4 regions of the Priestia sp. 10L35 genome follow, and region 4 is predicted to be linked to each of the others. Evidence: riboswitches for the same ligand, from Rfam matches in the RefSeq annotation. Region 4 holds a riboswitch; each other region holds the start of a gene.
What was found. Region 4 has a riboswitch for cobalamin ahead of AC1DEF_RS06705 ((2Fe-2S) ferredoxin domain-containing protein). Riboswitches for the same ligand answer to the same signal wherever they lie in the genome.

Region 1 (3,676 bases), on a different contig from region 4:
ACATAGCATTTTACAATCTCGGCTGCAGTTTTATGTTCATATCGCTTTTTTAATGCATGAAACCTTCCATCGTAAGCGTATAAACCAATTGTTCCAATTACTTGTTGATTTTCCGTGACAGCTGCAAAAAAAGCAGCGCCTTTCGCTTGAACATAATGTTCATTAAAATGAAGCAAATCCACAGAAAGCTGATTTTTTTCCAGCATAGGAAATAGCTCATTCCGCATATTCATGACAAACTGAATCACTTCAGCATCCTTTTCTTTTACTTCTTTAATTTGATACATTTGTACTTCTTGCACGTTTACTGTCACATCCTTTTATCTATCATTGTATCCTTTCTCTTTTTCCTATAGGAACAACGATATTGACTATGGCGTTACGTCTAAATGCTGAGTCAGCATATAATACTCGCTTGGATTTGTTGTCCAGTTTTTCACTTTTTGATTATAAGCAACAACAATGTTTGGATGTACAATCGATGACGTCAGCATTTCCCCATTAATCAAAGCGGTTGCTTGCTTGGCTAGCTGATCTCGTTTTGCGTCATCTACTGTTGAATTTAACTGTTCTATCATTTTTGTTAGCGTATCGTCATTAATCCGGCTGGCATTTAAACCACCGCCCGGCAAATAGTTCGTGCTTAAATAATAGCTGGCATCCCCTCTAGGTGCTGTGATAAGGCTGTACAATGCTAAATCCCAATCATCTTTTGCCATTACATATTCATCGCTGTCTTCAACTAGGTGAATCTTAATATTAATTCCTAACTCTTTCGCATTAGACTGTATAAGCTGAGCAATCAAAGGAAGTTCTGGCAATGAGCTGTATGTGACAAGAGAGAGGGATAATGGCTTTCCATTTTTGATTACTTTGCCATTTTTGAGTTGATAGCCTGCTTTCTCTAAATATTTTTTAGCATATGCTATTCCTTTTGTCTCACTAGCAGTATTATCAGCAAAAGGAAATTGGGGTAAAAATGGACCTCGAGCCGCTGCCGCTTGATTGTTCATTATGCTGCTGACAATTTCTTTCCGGTTCAGTAAGGTATCGATAGCTTTTCTTACAGTTTCGTCTTTTAATGCGTCATTGGTTTGATTATAAAGCAATAAATGAGTACGCACACTAGGTACTCCACTTACTTTGAAAGACGAATTCGCTTGTAAAGTGCTCAAGCTTTCTAAAGGCGGGCGATAAATAATATCGGCTGTTCCGGACTGAAGAGCCGCAACTCGCGCATTAGCATCTTCGTTAAATGCAAAGATCGCATTTTTCAATTTTACTTTCCCATTCCAATAATGTTCATATCTTTCTAACTTCACTTGATTTCCTTGATCGAAAGTCAAAACTTGAAATGGACCTGTGCCAATAGGCTTCTTAGCTATATTAGAAACATCAACATCTATAATAGCTGTGTTTGGATGCACTAACTCAGAAGGAAATTTAGGCATTGGTTCTTTTAATGTAATTGTCAGCGCATGACCGTTCGCTTTCATTTCTTTAATATTTAAAGCGTTTTTCATCGCATAACTTTGATCTATCGTTCTTTGAAGAGAAGACTTAACGGCATTTTCATCTAGCGCTTTACCATTTTGAAACGTAATATTCTTTCTTATCGTAAATGTCCACGTAAGACCGTTATCTTCCGTTTTCCACTTTTCAGCAAGCCAGGGCTTTATTTTTAAATCATTGCTGATTTTAACAAGCGTCTCCCCTACTCCCGCACGAACTGCTGTATAATTATCATCCGTATGAGGATCAAGCGTTGCAGATGTAAAATTAAATAAAAACGTCACACTTTTATCCGTTTTCTTTCTTTCTTTTATACTTATGCTCTCTTCATTAGGAGCGCAAGCAGTGAGGCAAAGTAACACAAGAAATATCATAGATACGAGTTTTTTATTATTTATCATTGATCTTTCCACCTTCTATTTTAATACACAAAAAAAGCACTTCTAAAAAGAAGTGCTTGTCTTCAAAACAAATTCAGATAAACGTATCCCTTGTTTATCTTATTTTTGATTCTGCCAAAACACCTCCCTATCCTCGTAGGTTATTGTGTGCTGCGATTTATGGCAGGTCTCCTGGCTTCAAGTCATTGCCTTATACCGCCTTCCCGTCTCTAAATAGACAGTGGCTTTTTGACATAAGGCTCCTTGTTACAGTGGCGGGACCGCTCCGGATTTGCACCGGATTCCCTTTTAAGGCAATTGAAAAACAATTGCCACCATAAAAACTGGTTATTTAATTTAGTAGCGTGCTCTTGAAACTCTAGAAGTAGAAGCTGATGGTGAAACATCTTCATCATCAAATCCAGTGGCAATAACGGTTACCATCATTTCGTCCTTTAAATCTTCATTAATCACGGACCCAAAAATCATATTTAAGTCCTGATCAGAAGCAGACGTGACAATATCTGCTGCTTCCTGTACTTCGTAAAGACTCAGGCTGCTGCCGCTCGTAATGTTCAACAGCACGCCTCTTGCTCCATCAATCGATGCATCTAGCAGCGGACTAGAAATCGCTTTTTTCGCTGCTTCAATTGCCCGGTCTGATCCAGAAGCTCGTCCGATACCCATAAGCGCAAATCCTTGATTAGACATGATTGTTTTTACATCAGCAAAGTCAAGGTTAATCAGCCCCGGAACAGCGATTAAATCTGAAATACCTTGAATACCTTGGCGAAGAACATTATCTGCTTCACGGAATGCTTCAAGCATAGGCGTCTTTTTATCGACAATTTCAAGCAAGCGGTCGTTTGGAATCACAATAAGAGTATCTACCGATTCATTCATCGCAGTAATACCGCCTACTGCTTGCTTCGTACGTTTATTTCCTTCAAACTTGAACGGGCGAGTGACTACTCCAATTGTTAAAGCATTTAGTTCACGGGCAATTTGGGCAATAACCGGAGCTGCTCCAGTACCGGTTCCTCCGCCCATGCCAGCTGTTACGAATACCATATCTGCGCCTTGCAGTACTTCTTGAATTTGTTCTCTGCTTTCTTCGGCTGCTTCTCTTCCCACTTCTGGATTAGCTCCTGCACCTAATCCTCGCGTTAAGGCCGCACCAATCTGCATTTTCACATCTGCTTTAGATAAGTTAAGCGCCTGAGCATCCGTATTAACGGCGATAAATTCTACTCCTTGTACACCGTGTTCAATCATACGGTTAACGGTGTTATTTCCTCCACCGCCGACCCCAATTACTTTAATTCGCACTAATGGCGATACATCTGCATCAAATCCAAACATTCTAAGTTCCTCCTCAATGATCAAAATTACTTTCTCTTATTATCCGAAAAAACACGTGAAGAACCTTTTACTCCTATGTTTAACGCGTAACTGTTCTTTTGTTTTACAGATTTTATACACTTCTCTTTTAACCTTTAAATCTTTACATCTTTATGTAAATTTATTGTTGTTCTAAAATTAGTACGCCGAACTCTTTTATGGTTTTTCCACTCAAAATGGCATATAAGCTTATTGTATCATTCATTTGACAGATGTCTGTATTTAATTTTGAGTAAGATGTGACTAAGAGAATAATATTTTTATAGACAAAATGAGAAAAAGCCCTTAGAAATAAGGGCTTCTCTAGATAATAAACCGTTTTATAATTTCCCAGTTAAGAATTGAGCCTCTCCCATGCCAAAGCTCCAGTCAGCATTACTGTT
Region 2 (3,676 bases), on a different contig from region 4:
TATATTGGTCAGGGTGGACGACAATTTCTTGGCTGCTAGGATCACAGCTTCTAATGGTTGTTATCTACGTAGCGTTTAAGAAATACGTACCAACTGACGTTGTAAAATTTGCACAGCAGCTTAAATCTGCTTGGTGGCTAGTTGCTTATTATATTATTATGCTTGTTATCTCTTATCTAGGTTCATTTGGTGGAGGACAAGGTGTGCTAAGCAACCCGCTTGACTTAATTTTAATTGCCCTTGTTTCACTTGGTATTTTCTACTGGGCGAAATACACAGGTTTACCAAAAGCAGTTATCGATACAGATGATTAATAAAAAACACGGCATGAATTCATGCCGTGTTTTTTATTTGTAGAGCTACTTACTCTATTTATTTATTTATTTATCAAACAGCCATGTTTTTAAAATAGCAGCATACTCACGAAAGTAGGCTTGAAGTTTAATTGAATTTGGTGTTTTTGCACCTAAAGGATAAACGTCAAAGCCTTGACGTTTGGCAATAATAGAGGCGCGAAATAAATGAAAATCACTGCTAACAAGCACGACTTTTTTGTGTTGAATATCAACTTTCTGTTTAGTAAAAGTAAAATTCTCAAAAGTAGAAGTTGACTGATTTTCTTTTATAATTCGATTCTTCTTAATTCCTTCTTTCCGCAGAAAACGATAGGCTGCCTCTGCTTCAGAAATTTCTTCATCGGATCCTTTTCCACCCGTTACGATAACTTTTGTTTGTTGATTGGCTTGTAAATAAGATAAGGCCGTCTTTACTCGTTCTTTTAAACTAGGAGACATTTGGTCACCATCTACTTTAGAACCTAAAACGAGCACATAATCTGCGTTTTGTGGAACAGGCTTGTGAGCAGTTTGATACATACAAAAAGATATGATTGCTATATAAAGAACAAACACGCTGATAAAGACATAAATGATTTTTTTCTTCAACTGTGAGCACCTTCCTAGCTATTCCATAAGATGTTTGGAAAATAATTGTTATTATAGCATACGAGACCCAAATAAGTATAAACACAGTAATATATAATAATAGAAGAAAATCGTTATTGTGAATGGTTATAAAATTCGTTACAATAAAGAATAAATGATTTTAAAAGTGCCTCTAAGGAGGATAATAGGGAAATCGGTGTAAATCCGGTGCAGCCCCCGCTACTGTAAATGTGGATGAACCTGCAAAGACCCACTAGTCAAGCTAGGAAGGGTGCAGAAGTAAAATGAAGCATAAGCCAGGAGACCTGCTTTTAAAAACCCCTTATTTTTCGGTGGGAGAAATAAGTCAAGACAATGTGTTAATGAGCGCATGACCAAACCTTGACTTCTACAGTTAAGGTTTTTTTATGTGGTAGGGAGTGGAAAAAGTGAAAAAAGGAAAACCGCTTATGATTCAAGGAACGCACTCAGACGCTGGAAAAAGCATGATTGCTACAGCATTTTGCCGTATTTTTAAAGAAGACGGCTATCAAACTGCACCGTTTAAATCGCAAAATATGGCGCTTAATTCATACATTACAATGGATGGAAAAGAAATTGGCAGAGCGCAAGGAATTCAAGCAGAAGCGGCTGGAGTAGAAGCAACAACCAATATGAACCCTATTTTAATTAAACCAACTCGTGATCATGAATCTCAAATAGTTGTTCACGGAAAACCGCTACGTAATATGTTTGCTTTTCAGTATCGGCAAGAATTTTTTAATGAAGGTTTGAACGTTATCACGGAAGCTTATAAAGAGCTTGCCAATCATTATGATCGAATTGTGATTGAAGGCGCTGGAAGTCCTGCCGAAGTCAATTTGAACGATCGGGAACTCGTAAATATGCGTGTTGCAAAAATAGCAGAAGCGCCTGTTGTGTTAGTAGGAGATATTGATAAAGGTGGCGTTTTCGCGAGCCTAGTCGGTACTCTTCAATTGCTTCCAGATGAACACAAGTCTAGAGTTATCGGGGTGTTAATTAATAAATTCCGAGGAGATTTAGAACTTTTAAAACCAGGGTTGAAGTGGTTTGAAGAATACACGGGTGTTCCGGTTCTAGGAGTTATTCCTTATATGAACAACGTGGAAATTGACGCGGAAGATTCGTTATCACTCAGAAATTACTCAACGCTTGTGAATCCGTTAAAAGAAATTGATATTGCGGTTATCTCGTACCCGCGCATCTCAAATTTTACAGACATCGATCCTTTAAGCTTAGAAGAAGACTGTCACGTGAGGCTTGTAACCAAGCCGTCGCAATTAGGTACGCCTGATTTAATTGTTTTGCCAGGAAGCAAAAATACGATTGAAGATGCTCAGTTTTTACAAGAAAGCGGCCTGGATCTAGCCATTAATCAAGTCTTGAACACAACGAACGTTCACGTCATTGGCATCTGCGGAGGATATCAAATGCTAGGGGAGACAATTACAGACCCTGATGCAGTAGAATCTCGGATTGAGTCCATTAAAGGGCTGGGCTTGCTTCCAGTGGAAACGGTTATGACAACCAGCAAAAAAACAGAAAGAGTTTCTGGGTATGTCCAGTTAGAAAATGAAAGAGTTTCGATTGAAGGCTACGAAATTCATATGGGAAAGACGGTTTCTAAGAGCACCACGAAAGCTTTTGCAGTGGTAGAGCATGAAAAAGAAGGAACGGTTAAAGACAATGTCATTGGCACGTATGTTCATGATGTGTTTCATAACGATTCTTTGCGCAGAGCTTTGCTTAATCAAATTCGTAAACATAAAAAATTGCCGCCTATTACGGACACATTCAACAGTCGCCTGCAAAAAGAGGAGTCTTTTTCAAAAGCAGCAGCATATGTGAGAGAAGCCGTAGATATGGAAAAGCTGTATCAGTTAATAGACAACTATAAAAGTCCGGAGCAAACACAAAAAGTATAGCTTGTAGAGGCTTTCGCTTGTTTTTTTACCAAGAACTTTAGTACGCTATTCTACGTTGCCCAGTTCAACAGTCTAGCACTCGTAACAAATAAAAGATGATTGTTTCCAACTTAATGCATGGTGGAAGCATGGTTTATGGACAGGAAAATGAATGGTTAATGTAATATAAAACATCACGCCTCGTTTCCTAGAGGAGCTGAACGTATTGATTTTTAAACGTATTTTTTTTAACAAAGCATCTATTTTATACATAGTCAGTTTATTTATTGTATGTACTTCGATAATTATGGGCGTATTTATTGGTACAGTTTCGTTAACCGTAGGAGATACAATCAAAATTATTATTGGCCACCTTACCGGGCTATCCTTATATCACGGTCCAGAAAACATGGATTTAATCATTTGGCAAATTCGTTTTCCAAGAGTACTGGTGGCATTTTTAGTAGGAGCTTCACTTTCAATAGCAGGGGCTGCCTTTCAAGGGCTATTAAGAAACTCGCTTGCCGATCCTTATACGATTGGGGTTTCCTCAGGTGCAACCCTTGGCTCTGTCATGGCAATTTATTTTCATTGGAGTATTTTTGGTTTGTCTATCTTCACGCTGCCTGTAGTCGGCATTGTATCTGGTTTTATTACTCTTCTTTTAGTTTTTGGTATTACGAAACTCGCAAGCGGCAATTTGGCCAATGAAACCATCATCTTAGCGGGGATTATTTTATCATCCTTTATGAGCGCGCTTATTTCATTAATTGTGGCTCTTTCTCCCGAAGAAGATGTAAGGCAGGT
Region 3 (3,676 bases), on a different contig from region 4:
TGCTTCATCGCTTAACTCGCCTTTACGCCATTTTAGACGCTCTTTTCGCACTTCTTTTGTTTGCGGAAAGCTTCCAATCGTTGTCGTTGGAAGAAGCGGCAGTTGAAAAGCTTCTTGCTGAACGCGCTGACGTACGTCAAACGGCGCTTGTCGCTCTGCTTTATAGCTGTGCAGCTGCTTCAGCTCTTTTTGCACGTCTTGATGATTTCGAAAAGATGAACCATTTAATGCTTGAATTGCCTGTTTGCTTACGCTTATTTCTTCTTCTATTGCTTCTTTTCCTTGCTGCACCGCTTTTGTTAACAGCGTAATTTCCTTTAGCTTTTCATCTGCAAAAGAGAGCGCATTTTTCAATACTGGATCAATCGTCTCTTCATTTTTCACCGTGACAGGAACATGTAGCAGACTTGATGAAGGCTGCAGGATTAGACGATCTTTTGATACAGCTTCTTCAATTTCACTGATTGTTAAAAGCTGTTCGTCCAAATTTTCACGCCAAATGTTTCGTCCGTCAATCACTCCTGCTGCCAGCACTTTATCAGTCGGAAAACCATATTTATTAAGCGCAGTGAGATTTTCGCCTCGGTCATGCACAAAGTCTAAACCGATTCCTTCAACAGGAAGAGACACAACTTCTTTGTAGTGATCAACGCTGTCAAAATACGTTTGCAAAATGACTTTTACATTCGGTGCCGCTTCCTTCAAAGTTTGATAGACTTCTGTGTAAAGCGCCAGGTCTTCTTTTGATAGCGTTGTAGCTAAAACCGGCTCATCTATTTGTACCCACTCTACTCCTTCTGCTTGCAGCTCCGCTAAGATAGTTGCATAAAGCGGAACAAATTGTTCAACTACTTCTTTAAACTCACTTTTTTTATATCCTTTTGACAGCTTCACAAATGTTACTGGACCTAAAATCACGGGCTTACCTTCAATATTCAGCTTCTGTTTTGCTTCTTTGTAAAATTGAAGCGGGCGATTTTCTACAAGTGCCGGCGTACATTCCTCAAGCTCTGGTACAATATAGTGATAATTTGTGTTAAACCATTTTGTCATCGTAGAGGCTACCGCACCTTTTGTTCCTCGCGCAATCTCAAAATACGTTTCAAGCGATACCGCTCCCCCGTCATAATCAAAGCGCTTTGGCACCAAACCAAACATAACAGCTGTATCTAACACATGATCGTATAAGCTAAAATCGCCGACTGGAATCAATTCAATTCCTGCGTCACGCTGTTTTTTTAGATGCGCTAGACGAAGAGCTTCAATTTCTTGAAGAAAGATATCTTTCTCTAGTTTTCCTGCCCAAAACTGCTCAAGCGCTTTTTTCCATTCTCGTTTTTCACCAATTCTTGGATAACCTAAGTTCGAACTTTTTACACTGCTCATTTTTTCCACTCCCTGTATATTTTTTTATCGGTAAACTAAAAAATCTCTCTTTTCGAAATAAAAAGAGAGATGATACGCATACTTAACTAAAGTTGAGATAGCCTGTTTTTCTCAACACGTATTCCTCACTCCTCTCTATATCCCGTAGAGCTTAAGTGCATACAACAGGCAGGTCTCCTGACTTAGGTTCATCGCTTCCTATCCCTTCCCATTTCAAAATGAAACAGTGGTTAATAAGTTGCTCCCCATTACAGTGGCGGGACCGCGCCGGCTTTTCACCGGTCTTCCCTTTTAAGCTGCGTACATTCGTTACACAGCACCTGATGCATTTCTATGAAATTGTTTATTCAAAACACCTTCACATAAAATAAAAAGCCTCTATATCATGAATAGAGAGGCATAGTATCTATGAAATCCTCTCTTATTTTTCAAAGCTGTACGCTTTGCAGGATGTAGCACCTTTTTAACAAAATTGTTAAATGGTTGCCGGGCTTCACAGGGCCAGTCCCTCCGCCTCTCTCAATAAGAGTTTTAATTGTTTATAATGTTTTGAATTTAGAGTTATCTTAACACCTTACATTTACGTTGTCAAAAAAAATTTTAAAAAATCAGTTTTCAGGAGGTGCTGACGCTAATTTTTGCCTTAACAATTTGTAATCATCTTTTCGATGTGTTTCGATCAAGTCTTTTGCTCCTTGATGATACCCTGAAGAATAGATGTACTCTACCGCGGTTTCGATAAGCATTCTCTTTTCTTCCGCACACTCCCGATCCATTAAAGGGAACAGTCTACCTAAAAGGTCATTTAAATCTTCCTTAATAAAACGATTAAGTCCTTCTTGCATCTTTTCGTTTGCCATGATAGCTCCTCCATTTGCTGTGTATCTTCTAAGCCTCTATAAACAGGCAGTTCACTGTAAATTTTAAGATAAAGTTAAGTCATTAAACAGTATATCAAGTGAATGTTTTTCTTCAATTACATATGTAATACAAATATATGACAAATATAGAGAATATATCATTATTCACTATCTATTATAACGTTTGACTGAGCCTTCTGCTACAAGGTTTCGTTAAGAGTTATGTACGGTTTTCCCGCAGGGGTCCTCGCCTTGTCCTTCAATCACCTGCTAGAAAGACCTATACACATGAAACCTACGTTTGCCTTAACAAAAAAACGAACCACTAATCACACATCTTGATCGATGATTCGTTTCACTTCGTCTAAAACCCTTTTGTTCCAGCCTCTTTTTTTGAACCTAACTTTCTACTTTCTTGTTTTTACAAACAATTTCTTCGAGGTCGTCCAAAATCCTTCCAAAGAAGAGGACCTAAAATGTCGTACCTGCTTACAAAAAATTCCGTAAAATTATAATTATTTAAAATTAAAGGCGGCTCAAAATCAAGGGGAGCGCCGGCGCCTCCTGACAATACAAAATCAGTGCCTCTTCCAAGCGTAAACGACCCGTTTCTGTTTTTTCTAATAAACTGCTCGTCATACGCATGCACGTGGCTGACTAACACTTTTTTCACGCGGTGTTCTTGAATTAAATCAAAAAACTCTTGACTTTGAGGAGTCGTTACAGGAAACCCTTCAAGGTTTGTCCACCGACCGATATTTGGCTGCGCATGCATGGCTATAACGGTATTACGAGGAGCATCCTCTAGCTGCTGCTCTAAATAATTAAGCTCTCTATCTGTAAATCCATATATTTTATTTTTGGGACTGATGACATTATTTAATGCGATGCACCGGAAGTTAAAGACAGGAATATCAATAACCCAGTGTACTTTTCCGATAGTGGCTCTGAAGTTTTCGAGATTGCTTTCATCAAGGTACAGTTCATCATGATTCCCTACGCATACAAACATAGGAATGTTTGGGGCGATTTTTTCAACAACCTTAACAAAGTGCTCCAAATACTCTTTTTTCCCTGTATAGACGGTGTCTCCCCCATGAATAATAAACAGCGGGTTCAATTCCACCGCCTTTTTTAACACAAGCTCAAATTCACCGCTCATCGTGAAACAATTATCGTTTGGTCCGTCACCTCTGCTGTCTCCCATAAAAACAAAGTTAAATGGATCTCTCGGATTTAATTGTTTAATTCTTTGCTTTAATAACTTTTCAGAACGTTCATGAAGCGTCAAATTCATCAACTAGTTAATCCCCCTATTAATAAATAAATTTAGTTAAAAGTAAACAAGCTTACTTATTTATATGAGAATTTGTTGATGATGGTCACTACCTTCTTGTAAGCAGAACGCACATTTAGCTTTCGTTTTAGAA
Region 4 (3,676 bases):
CGCTTCTTCTGCAAGAGCTCGTGAAGTTGCTGTTTCTTCTGATTTGGTCTGAACTGCTTCAATTGCTGAAGCTGTTTGCTCTACAGTCTCTTCTTGATCGAGAGCCCATGGTTCTGCTTCTTTTCGAAGTCGCTGATGCGGTCTTAGCGGCTGCTCCGTTTGGTTGAGGGTATATTTCCGCTGATACCCGCGCGGTGTAATCATTAAATCGTCGTAAAAGAACGTAGATGAATTTCCGACAACAACGGTAGTCAGCATGCCTATTTCGTGGTTTAACATGTCTTTTAAGTTAGTCATTACGACTTCTTCACGGTCACGATAAGCGCTTTTCACAAGACCAACAGGCGTATCAGGAGAACGGTACTTTAATAGAATCCTTTGCGCTTCAACAATTTGTCTTGTTCGTCTTCCGCTTTTTGGGTTGTAAAAAGCCACTACAAAATCTGCTTGTGCAGCTGCTTCAATTCTTTTTTCGATTAGCTCCCAAGGCGTAAGGTGGTCACTTAAACTAATCGTACAAGCATCGTGCATCACGGGCGCTCCAAGGAGAGATGCGCATGAATTGATAGCCGAAATGCCAGGAATTACTTCCAGCTCTACGCCCGTTTCTTTTTTCCAGCCTTTTTCAATCAACACTTCATACACAAGGCCTGCCATTCCGTATACTCCTGCATCTCCGCTCGAAATGACAGCTACGGTTTTTCCTGCTTCAGCTTGCTTTACAGCTTCCTGTGCACGGCTTACTTCTTCGGTCATTCCCGTACTAATAATTTGCTGATTCGTTAACAGTCCTTGAATTAATTCCACATAGGTTTTGTAACCGATGATCATATCACTTTCTTGAATGGCTTCTCTTGCTCGCTGTGTAATATGTTCAAAGCTTCCCGGCCCAAATCCAATAACTAACAGTTTACCTTTCATGCTAGCTCCTCCTTTATGCGTTACTCTTTACTTTGTCAATTCCCTCTATGGAGTCACTGTTTTCCGGAGAAACGAAACCATTTTGATCATATTCATAAATAAGCGATTCCTTTATACTGCAGCCTCCTGCTAAATGCTCTTCGACAATCCGGTGAGCCACGGTTTCAGTGACCTGCTTGTACCAATCTCCTGAAGGATAGACGATAGCTACAGGAGCATCTTTGCATCGTCCGTTACAGCGCGTACGCGTTGTATGAACCGTTTCATCCAAATCCAGTTCCGTCACTTTATTTCGAATAGCTTGTGTGGCTTCTTCTCCACCTTTTCTCATACAGCTGCTTCCATTACAAATCAATACGTGATGTTTTGTTCCGTTTAAGTTCCACGTCGTCACACTCATTCGCTCCTTTACTAAAAAAAGCGCCTCTATCAATGATAGAGGCGCAGAAAATTCAAACTAAGTTTTTGCACTTCCACCTATATCCCGTAGGGTAAGCTTCGCATTAGAAAAAGGCTGGTTTCCTGACTTCGATTCATCACTTGATTGCGCCTTCCCAAATACAGTGGCATATGCAATCAGCTCCTCTTCACAGTGGCGGGTACCGCGCTGGCTTCACACCAGACTTCCCATTTAACGCAATGTGAACATTGCGCACCTTTTTTGCACGATATGTAGTTTTTCGATACGAGAAAAACCCGCTTCGCTAATATGCGAGCGGGTAAAACGTCAGAATAAGAGTGTACACGAATGCCACTTTAAGCCAACGTTTCCCTTCCCGCTCCCCGGAGAAATAGAAACTTCACAATAAAGACAGGTCTCCTGACTTGTGTATCATTCTACTTGAGAACCTTCCCGTGATTTTTTCACAGTGGTTATACTCGTTCGTCCACACTTACAGTTGCGGGGGCAGTACTGGTCTTTCACCAGTTTCCCTATTAAGCCTTCTTGGCATCTTTACTGTTGCTGTTTGATATATATGAACCTTTTAAACTATCAGAATAATAGAAGTAACTACCATATCATAGCGTACATTTTTTTTTATTTCAACTCTATTCTTTTCGGAAGATACAAGCACCTATAAAAAAACAAGAGCATAAAGTCAGCTCTTGTTTTTTCATTATATAGCTACTAATGTTAAATGAGGATCATTATAATACACCACTTCTGAAAGAACTTTACAGCCATTTGTTTTGGCAAAAGCTTCTCTCGCCTGCTTTTCAGTTTCAAATTCAAACATTTTCATTTCTTTTCCAGCATATACCGTCAGTACCCACATGAAAAGATTCGCCTCCGATTATTGTAGTGATCGCTATATCCACATTATGCCGAAACCATTTCCTTTTGAAAACCCATTCTACAAAACTTGTCACAAGAAACTTTTAAAAATTTAAAAACATTTTAACTTCTGTAAATGAACAAAATGTACAAAAGGTTTAAGCAATATTATACCTCTTTAAAAAGGTGCTTTTTTAATCAACTGTTGCTTCACCAGTAAAAAATATATAGTATTTATTAAAAAAAGAAGCCGGACAGCCGGCTTCTTTTTTAGGAAAGGAAAGTACAGACATCACAATCACGTCCCGCTCTTTATTTTGCATAAAAATACACTAATTAAATATTGCTTTCTTAAAGCAGAACCATGTTCGATTGCACATAGTGATAAAGAAGCTTATACGTATGGTTTAATGAATCTTGATGCGTTCTCTCAAACGCATGAGAAGAATCAATTCCTGGACCAATTAAGCCGTGTACGATATCGTGTCCGGCACGAATAGCAGCAGAAGCATCTGATCCGTAAAACGGATAAATATCTAATTTGTACTGAATATCATGCTGCTTAGCTAGCTCCACCAAATGCTTTCTCAAACCGTAATGATATGGGCCGCTTGAATCTTTTACACAAATAGACACGGTGTATTCATCGGTAGATTGTCCATCTCCCATAGCACCCATATCAACCGCTAAGTATTCTACTGTTTGAGGCGTAATGTTCGAATTCCCTCCGTATCCAATTTCTTCATTATTTGAAATGAGAAAATGCGTAGTGTATGGCAGTTCGATCTGTTCTTCTTGAATTGTTTTTATGAGCTGAAGCAATAAAGCTACGCTTGCTTTATCATCGAGATGACGAGATTTAATAAAACCGCTTTTTGTTATTTCTACACGAGGATCAAACGAAACAAAGTCGCCTACTTCAATTCCAAGGCTGCGAACATCTTCTGCGCTATGTACTTTTTCATCCAATCGAATTTCTATATTTTCTTGATTTCGCTCAGCTTTCCCTGCATCTTTATACACATGAACAGATGTTTGATGCATAAGGATGGTTCCTGTAAATACTTCTCCTGATGAAGTTTCAATTTCACAATATTCTCCTTCAATAGAATTGTAGCGAAACCCTCCAATCAAGTCGATTTTCAGACGTCCACTCGGTTTGATTTCTTTTACCATAGCACCTAATGTATCGACATGAGCCGTCAGCATGCGGTGGTGATCTGTATCTTTACCGGGAATAGTAGCGACTAAGCCTCCTTTTCGATTGCGATACGTTTGAATATTTAGCTCTTTTATATAGTCTTCGACAAATGAAATTACCTTTTCTGTATTTCCAGAAGGACTGGGAATCGAAACAAGCTTTTTAATTAACTGAACAGTTTCCGTCATTATGACACTTCCTTTGTCTCTCATTTCTTTTATTTTACCATATGTTTCAAAAAAGATAACAGTCAGCTCCAAACAAAACAAGCCGGGCAG

Region 1: linked by a shared signal. The riboswitch ahead of nikA (nickel ABC transporter substrate-binding protein) and the one ahead of AC1DEF_RS06705 ((2Fe-2S) ferredoxin domain-containing protein) in region 4 are both predicted to bind cobalamin.
Region 2: linked by a shared signal. The riboswitch ahead of AC1DEF_RS12385 (cobyric acid synthase) and the one ahead of AC1DEF_RS06705 ((2Fe-2S) ferredoxin domain-containing protein) in region 4 are both predicted to bind cobalamin.
Region 3: linked by a shared signal. The riboswitch ahead of metE (5-methyltetrahydropteroyltriglutamate--homocysteine S-methyltransferase) and the one ahead of AC1DEF_RS06705 ((2Fe-2S) ferredoxin domain-containing protein) in region 4 are both predicted to bind cobalamin.

The regions. Positions count from the first base shown of each region.
Region 1 covers NZ_JBFTKA010000009.1:102,501-106,176, forward strand. Annotated here, with positions in the region: gene AC1DEF_RS24595 (GNAT family N-acetyltransferase) at 1-302, opposite strand, end outside; gene nikA (nickel ABC transporter substrate-binding protein) at 372-1,913, opposite strand; cobalamin riboswitch at 2,058-2,247, opposite strand; gene ftsZ (cell division protein FtsZ) at 2,250-3,254, opposite strand; gene AC1DEF_RS24610 (tautomerase family protein) at 3,614-3,676, opposite strand, start outside.
Region 2 covers NZ_JBFTKA010000003.1:269,850-273,525, reverse strand. Annotated here, with positions in the region: gene AC1DEF_RS12395 (APC family permease) at 1-314, shown strand, start outside; gene AC1DEF_RS12390 (YdcF family protein) at 381-944, opposite strand; cobalamin riboswitch at 1,092-1,271, shown strand; gene AC1DEF_RS12385 (cobyric acid synthase) at 1,364-2,890, shown strand; gene AC1DEF_RS12380 (FecCD family ABC transporter permease) at 3,096-3,676, shown strand, end outside.
Region 3 covers NZ_JBFTKA010000003.1:743,309-746,984, forward strand. Annotated here, with positions in the region: gene metE (5-methyltetrahydropteroyltriglutamate--homocysteine S-methyltransferase) at 1-1,386, opposite strand, end outside; cobalamin riboswitch at 1,537-1,725, opposite strand; SAM riboswitch class I at 1,805-1,915, opposite strand; gene AC1DEF_RS15205 (hypothetical protein) at 1,995-2,246, opposite strand; gene AC1DEF_RS15210 (metallophosphoesterase family protein) at 2,668-3,543, opposite strand.
Region 4 covers NZ_JBFTKA010000002.1:153,013-156,688, reverse strand. Annotated here, with positions in the region: gene cobJ (precorrin-3B C(17)-methyltransferase) at 1-921, opposite strand, end outside; gene AC1DEF_RS06705 ((2Fe-2S) ferredoxin domain-containing protein) at 935-1,315, opposite strand; cobalamin riboswitch at 1,417-1,596, opposite strand; cobalamin riboswitch at 1,715-1,893, opposite strand; gene AC1DEF_RS06700 (hypothetical protein) at 2,040-2,198, opposite strand; gene AC1DEF_RS06695 (hypothetical protein) at 2,392-2,520, opposite strand; gene AC1DEF_RS06690 (M42 family metallopeptidase) at 2,549-3,586, opposite strand.